2 linked regions of the Geothrix sp. 21YS21S-2 genome follow. The protein of the gene in region 1 interacts with the protein of each later gene in a pairwise test. Links are inferred from orthologs where the notes say so. Each region holds a gene or a part of one and is shown in the gene's direction. Other genes may lie near its edges.

What was found.
Region 2: the proteins of RAH40_RS16055 (region 1) and sfsA interact in binary tests that used the Escherichia coli proteins (3 or more experiments, as listed by UniProt). The link is inferred for Geothrix sp. 21YS21S-2 from one-to-one orthologs.

Annotation. Positions count from the first base shown.
Region 1 is NZ_CP132910.1:3,634,110-3,638,467, forward strand. What follows is about bases 627-3,626. They hold RAH40_RS16055 (glutamate-5-semialdehyde dehydrogenase), read left to right. Parts: upstream 627-1,472; coding sequence 1,473-2,780; downstream 2,781-3,626. Other genes in these bases: proC (pyrroline-5-carboxylate reductase), read left to right, coding at 627-637; proB (glutamate 5-kinase), read left to right, coding at 634-1,476; RAH40_RS16060 (DUF4339 domain-containing protein), read right to left, coding at 2,764-3,606. Outside these bases: more of proC, read left to right, coding at 1-626; RAH40_RS16065 (outer membrane beta-barrel protein), read right to left, coding at 3,638-4,141; RAH40_RS16070 (hypothetical protein), read right to left, coding at 4,153-4,358. UniProt on the Escherichia coli protein: Catalyzes the NADPH-dependent reduction of L-glutamate 5-phosphate into L-glutamate 5-semialdehyde and phosphate. The product spontaneously undergoes cyclization to form 1-pyrroline-5-carboxylate.
Region 2 is NZ_CP132910.1:1,612,575-1,615,541, reverse strand. It holds sfsA (DNA/RNA nuclease SfsA), read left to right. Parts: upstream 1-1,098; coding sequence 1,099-1,836; downstream 1,837-2,967. Other genes in the region: gcvT (glycine cleavage system aminomethyltransferase GcvT), read left to right, coding at 1,904-2,967; RAH40_RS07360 (MFS transporter), read left to right, coding at 1-1,054. UniProt on the Escherichia coli protein: Binds to DNA non-specifically. Could be a regulatory factor involved in maltose metabolism.

The DNA of each region.
Region 1 (4,358 bases):
GGCCGCGAGCCGGGCCGAGGCGGTCCTGCTGTGCGTCAAGCCCAAGGACCTGGGCCCGCTCCTGGAGACCCTGGCCGCCGCCGGGGCCCTGGACCACAGGCCCCTGGTGGTGTCCATCGCCGCCGGCACCGACCTGGCCTTCCTGGAGGCCCGGGTCCCCGCGGGCACCCCGGTCATCCGGGCCATGCCCAACACGCCCTGCAGCATCCGCATGGGCACCATCGTCCTGGCGCCCGGCGCCCACGCGGGGGACGAGCACCTCGCCCTGGCCCGCACCTTCTTCGAGCCCCTGGGCGCCGTGCTGGACCTGGAGGAGCACCACTTCGACGCCGTCACGGGCCTGTCGGCCAGCGGTCCCGCCTTCATCTTCGTGATCCTCGAGGCCCTGGCCGAGGGCGGCGTGCAGTGCGGCCTGCCCCGGGGCGTGGCGGTGGAGCTGGCGGCGCGCATGACGGTGGGCGCCGCCTCCATGGTGCTGCAGACCGGGCGCCACCCCGCGGCCCTCAAGGACGAGGTGACCACCCCCGCCGGGTGCACCATCGCCGGCCTCCTGGCCCTGGAGGACGGGCGCATCCGCTCCGTCATCGCCCGGGGCATCGAGCGCGCCTCCCAGGTGGCCAGCGGGCTGGGCCGATGAAAAGGGCGGCCCCCCAGCGCATCGTGGTCAAGGCCGGCACCCAGGTGCTGCTTTCCGGGGACGGCTTTCCCTCCCTGGGGCGGATCTTCGCCCTGGTGGAGTCCCTGGCGTCCCTGCGCCGCCAGGGCCGGGACGTGCTCCTGGTCAGTTCGGGCGCCGTGGGACTGGGGGCCCGGCGCCTGGGGCTCCCCACGCGGCCCGGCACCCTCTCCCTCCAGCAGGCCTGCGCGGCGGTGGGGCAGGGGGAGCTCATGGCCCTCTACCAGTCCGCCTTCGGGCGCCTGGACACGGTCTGCGCCCAGGTGCTCCTCACGCAGGAGGACTTCTCCGACCCCGAGCGCCGCTCCAACCTGCGCGCGACGCTGGAAAAGCTCCTGAAGATGGGCGTCATCCCCATCATCAACGAGAACGACACCGTGGCGACGCTGGAACTGGGCCGCATGAAGGTCTTCGGGGACAACGACAAGCTGGGGGCCCTGGTGGCCGCGGGCCTGGGCGCGGATCTGCTGCTGATCCTGTCGGACGTGGACGGCCTCCACGAGCGCAATCCCCAGCACGACCCCGAGGCGCCGCTCCTGCGGGAAGTTGCGGCGATCACCCCGGAGATCCTGGCCCGGGCCCAGGGTTCGGGCGCCCGGGGCCGGGGCGGCATGGCCACCAAGCTGGAATCGGCGCGCCTTTGCATGGAGTCCGGCGTGGCCGTGGTCATCGCCCGGGGCGAAGGGAGCGGCACCCTGGAGCGCGTGGTGTCGGGCGAGGCGCAATGCACCCGCTTCCTGGCGGGTCCCCGGCCCAAGGGCGATCCCCTGGGCCCCTGGCTCAAGGAGAAGCGGCCATGACCACCGTGCGCGACAAGGCCCGGCGGGCCCGGGCCGCCTCGAACCTCCTGGGCGCCGCCTCCGTCCAGGCCCGCAACGGGGCGCTGCGGCGCGCCGCCGCGGACCTGCGGGCGGCGGGTCCCGCCCTCCTCGCGGCCAACGCCCTGGACCTGGATGCGGCCCGCGCCCTCCTGGCCGCGGGCGGACTGGACGCCTCGGCCTTCCAGCGCCTGAAGCTGGACGCCGCCAAGGTGGAGGAGATGGCCCTGGGACTGGAGGCCGTGGCCGGGCTCAAGGACCCCCTGGGGCGCGTGGACCTGCGCAGGCTCCTGGACGAGGGCCTCCTCCTGGAGCGCGTGAGCGTGCCTCTCGGCGTGCTGGCGGTGATCTTCGAGAGCCGGCCCGACGCCGCCGTGCAGATCGGCGCCCTGGCCATCAAGAGCGGCAACGCCGCCCTCCTCAAGGGGGGAAGCGAGGCCGCCGCGTCGGTGGGCGCGCTGGTGGGGCTCCTGCGCGGGGCCCTGGAGGCCGGGGGCCTTCCCGCCGACGCCCTGCAGCTCCTCCAGGGCCGGGCCGACGTGGACGAACTCCTGGCGCTGGACGCGGACGTGGACCTGGTCATCCCCCGGGGGTCGTCCGCCCTGGTGCGCTCCATCAAGGCGCGCACCCGCATCCCCGTGCTGGGCCACGCCGAGGGCATCTGCCACCTCTTCATCGACGCCGCCGCGGACCCCGCCATGGCCGTGGCCCTGGCCCGGGACGGCAAGCTCCAGTACCCCGCCGCCTGCAACGCCGTCGAGACGGTGCTGGTGCACCGGGCCTGCGCCCCCGGCATCCTGCCCCTCCTGGCCCGCAGCCTGCCGGAGGCCGAGCTGCGCGGGTGCCCGCGCTGCCTCGCCCTCGTTCCGGACCTGCTCCCCGCCACCGAAGCGGACTGGGACGCGGAGTACGGCGCGCCCGTCCTCGCCCTGCGGATCGTGGACGATCTGGACGCCGCCCTGGCCCACATCCGCGCCCACGGCAGCGGCCACACCGAGGCCATCGTCACGGAGGACCCGGAGGCGGCCGAGCGTTTCCTGCGCGAAGTGGACGCCGCAGGCGTCTACCACAACGCCTCCACCCGCTTCGCGGACGGCTACCGCTACGGGTTCGGCGCCGAGGTGGGCATCAGCACCTCCCGCATCCACGCCCGGGGCCCGGTGGGCATCGAGGGCCTGGTCACCGTGAAGTACCTCCTGCGCGGCAGCGGCCAGGTCGTGGCGGACTACGCGGGGCCCGGCGCCAGGCCCTTCCGCCACGAGGACCTCTTCAGTCCAGGGGGATGACCTTCACGTACCAGGTGGAGCCCGCGACCGGGTGCTTCAGGCGCACCGCGCCGCCCAGCATGCCGGGCTGGCGCTCCGCGGGGAGCTGCACGACGTAGGCGCATTCCCCCAGGGCGCCGCCCGCGGCCCGGGCGGCCTCCTTGAAGCCGTCCCCGTCCTGGCCGCCCACCACCTCGACGGCGTAGGTGAATGCGGGCCCCTGGGGGCTCCAGGGGTTCCGGGAGGCGTCCCTGCGCAGGGCGGCCTCCAGGCCGGCCTTGACCTCCTGGGGAGAGCGGCCCTTGAGCAGGTCGCACTCGCCCGCGAGGGCGTACAGTCCGGAATTCAGGTTGGCGACGGCGCCCTTGTCCCGGGCCCGGTCCCGCTGGCCGAGGAAGGCCGGGATGGCGATGGCGCTGGCGATGCCGAGGACCGCCAGGAGGGGGAGGATGGCCAGGGCGATGATGGCCATCACCAGCCCGCCGCTGCCCGGCTTCAGGTAGGCGCCGGGGTTCTCCCGCGCCAGGCGCTGGGCCTTCTGGTTCTGGACGATGGCCGCGACGCCCAGGCCGAGGGCCACGGGAAAGCAGAGGAACATGCTGAGCAGGGACCACAGGCCGCAGTGGAACGCGGCCCGGGCCCCCGGCGCGGGGGACGGGGCGGCTTCGGGGATGGGCGGCGGCGCCGGGGCGTCGAGGAGGGTCGCCGCCGGGACCCAGCCCGCGAGATGGGAGGCCCACAGCAGGCTTGTGGGGCCGATGACGCCGCTGCGGTAGGCGGCCTCGATGTCCGCCCAGGCCACCGGGCCCGTCCTGTCCTGCCCTCCGGTCGAGTAGTACCATGCCACGTCCAAGCCGGCCTCCTGGAGGAGATGATAGCTAGAACCGGTACGTGAAGCCCATGCCAAGCGTGCGCGCCTTGATGTCCTGGCTGAGCGGGGAGTAGCTGTACCGGCCCTCCCACCCGAGCGAGGCGGTGACGCGCACGCCCGCGCCCAGGGACAGGCCCAGCCGGGTGGTGTCCCCGGAGCCCATGCCCACGGTCTGCGTCGACCAGCGCAGGACGGAGGCCCCGCCCACCAGGTAGAACGAATCCAGGCGCCCCGGGAGGTGGTGGAGGTAGTCGCAGCCCAGGCCCAGGCTGGAGTATCTGTTCTCGATTCCCGCCAGCTTGAGCACCGGGAAGAAGCTCAGGTCGGCCCGGGGCCGCAGGGTGTCGCCGTTGACCAGGGCGATCTCCGTGTGGACGCCCAGGCCGTAGCCCAGCCGTCCTCCGGCCACGTCCCTGAGTCCGCCCTGGGGTGAGCTCACCTGGAGCTGCACCCTCAGGTCCGCTCCCGCCAGGGTGGCGGCGCAGGCCAGTGCGATCATCGTCTTGCGCATGCCCAAGCTCCTCAGCCCATGACCTTGTAGCGGTGGCCCTTGTTGTCCGTGGCGACGCCCATGATCCCGGCCCGGTCGCCGCGGAAGAGGAACACCCCGTCGATGACCGTGCCCTTGCTGCCGTAGAGGAGGAACATGCCGTAGTTCCCCGCCAGGGACTCCAGGTCCACGCCGTAGCTCGCGCCCCAGCTCCACCGGGCCGCGAGCGCGTCGCCCG
Region 2 (2,967 bases), 2.0 Mb from region 1 along the record:
GCGGCTCCACGGACTGAGCCAGACCCAGCTGGGCTTCCTCTTCGGAAGCTACGCCGGGGCCCTGCTGCTGGCAGCGCTCCCCCTGGGCACCTGGGCGGACCGCCGCGGGCGCCGCGGACCCTTCCTGGGGGGCCTGGTGGGCTTCGGGGCAGCCACCATCCTCTTCGCCTTCGCGGGGAGCTTTCCCCTGCTCCTGGTGGCCCGGGTCCTCCAGGGCATCGCCGCGGCCGCCACCTGGGTGGCGGGCCTGTCCATGGTCGCGGACCACTTCCCCTCCAACCAGCGGGGCAAGGCCATGAGCACGGTCTTCGCCTGCGCCAACATCGGCCTGTTCCTGGGCCCGGCCTTCGCGGGGTGGATGACCCGCGTCTGGGACATCCGCGCCGCCTTCCTCTTCGCCGCGGGCCTGGCGGTGCTGGACGCCGTGGTGCGCCTCACCCTCCTGCCCGCGGACCCCCCGGCCCAGCCCTCGGGGACGGGCTACCTGGGCCTCCTGAAGGACGGCACGGTGCGGGTGTTCGCGGGAGCCATGGTCATGGGCTCGCTCCTGGGGGCGGTGCTGGAGGCGGTGCTGCCCCTCCACCTGTCCCTGCACCTGGGCATGGACGCCATGGCCATCGGCCTGGCCTTCACCACCACGGCCCTGGCCAGCATCGTCACCTCGCCCCTCGTGGGCCACTGGACCGACCGCCGCGGGCCCCGGGGGCCGCTGAGCCTGGGCATGGTGCTGGCCGCGGTCCTGCTGGCCACGGCGGCCGTCCTCCCTGGCCGCGCGGCCGTGTACGCCTTCATGCTGGCCATGGGGAGCACCTGCAGCCTGCTCATGTCCCCCTGCGGGCCCGCCCTGGCCGGGCACGTGGAGGGGAAGGGGAGCACCGACTTCGGGTCGGTGTTCTCCCTGCTCAACATCGCGTTCTCCCTGGGCCTGATGGTGGGCCCCATGGCGGGGTCGGCCCTGGCGGACCTGGTGGGACTCAAGGTGGCCATGGCGGTGCTGGCCGCGGCCTTCCTGGCCTACCTCCCGGTCCTGCGGACCGCCAGCCGGCATAAATAATTTAATCATGTTGCCAAGGCGGGCTCCCCGGCAGACTGGTACCTATGCTGATCCGGAAAAAGGGCCTCGTGCCCGGAGTCATCCTCAAGCGGTACAAGCGTTTCCTCGCCGACGTGGAGCTGGAGGACGGGTCCGTCGCCACGGCCCACTGCACCAACACCGGCACCATGGCCACGTCCTGGGAACCGGGCGACGCCGTGCTGCTGGAACCCAGCGCCAACCCCGCCCGCAAGCTGGCCTACACCTGGCTGGCCTGCAACCGCGGGGGGGCCTGGGTGGGGGTGGAGACCGGCATGCCCAACCGGGTGGTGGCCGAGGCCGCCCGCCAGGACCGCCTGCCGGGCCTGCCCGGACTCCATTCGGTGCTCACCGAGCAGAAGTACGGCGACGAGCGGAGCCGCATCGACGTGCTGGCCCGGGACGCCGAGGACCGCTGCGTCTACATCGAGGTCAAGAACGCCACCATGCGCGTGGGGGACCTGGCGTGCTTCCCTGACGCCGTGAGCCTGCGCGGCGCCAAGCACCTGCGCGAGCTCCGGGCCATGGTGCGCCTCGGGCACCGCGCGGCCATCGTGTTCTTCGTGCACCGGGGCGACGTGACGGGCTTCGACGCGGCGCGGGAGATCGACCCGGACTACGCCGCCGAGCTGGACCGGGCCCTGGAAGGGGGCGTGGAGATCCTGCCCCAGGCCGTGGCCCTGGAGGCCCGGCGGGAGCCCGGAGGGCTCTGGAGCCTGGCGTGGGACCTGCCGGGTGTGCTTCCCTGGCTCCGGAGGATGTGAAAACCCCGGGGTATGACCTACAATCAAAGATCCGATACGTTCAACTTGCCCAACTGATGGAGAAGCCATGTCCGAACTCTTGAAGACCCCCCTCAACGCCGTCCACCGGGCCCTCGGGGCCAAGATGGTGGACTTCGGCGGCTGGGACATGCCCGTCCAGTACCCCGCCGGCATCATCGCCGAGCACGTCGCCGTGCGCACCAAGGTCGGCCTTTTCGACGTGAGCCACATGGGCGAGATCCGCGTCAAGGGCCCCCAGGCCATGGCCTTCCTGGACTGGCTCACCCCCAACGCCGTGGTGAAGCTGGCCCACGGGCAGATCCACTACACCGCCTTCCTGTACGAGAACGGCACCTTCGTGGACGACCTGCTCCTCCACAAGATCGCCGACGACCACTTCCTGCTCGTGGTGAACGCCTCCAACGTGGACAAGGACTTCGCCTGGGTGAAGGAGCACGCCGCCAAGTGGGACGTGGAGGTCACCAACGAAAGCGACCAGACGGGCCAGGTGGCCCTCCAGGGACCCCTCTCCATCGACGTGCTCCAGCCCCTGGTGGACATCGACCTCTCCCAGATCAAGTACTACTGGTTCGCCTTCGGGAAGTTCAAGGGCATGCCCGTCATGTTCGCCCGCACCGGCTACACCGGCGAGGACGGCTTCGAGATCTACTGCCCGGCCGAGAAGACCGAGTGGGTCTGGAACGAGCTCATGCAGAGCGGCAAGCCGCTGGGCCTCGTGCCCACCGGCCTGGGCTGCCGCAACACCCTGCGCCTGGAAGCCAAGATGGCCCTCTACGGCCACGAGATCGACGACACCACCAACGCCCTGGAAGCGGACCTGGGCTGGATCATCAAGCTCAACAAGGGCGAGTTCCTGGGCCGGGAGGCCCTGGCCACCCTCAAGGAGCAGGGCTTCAGCCGCCGGCTGGTGGGCTTCCGCATGCTGGAGAAGCGCGAGATCGCCCGCGACCACATGGACGTCCTCGTGGACGGCAGGAAGGCCGGCTACGTCACCAGCGGCTCCCCCAGCACCACCTGCGGCTTCAACCTGGGCCTGGCCTACGTGCCCGTCAGCCACGCCCCCCTGGGCTCCCGCATCCACATCGACATCCGCGGCAAGGCCTGCGAAGC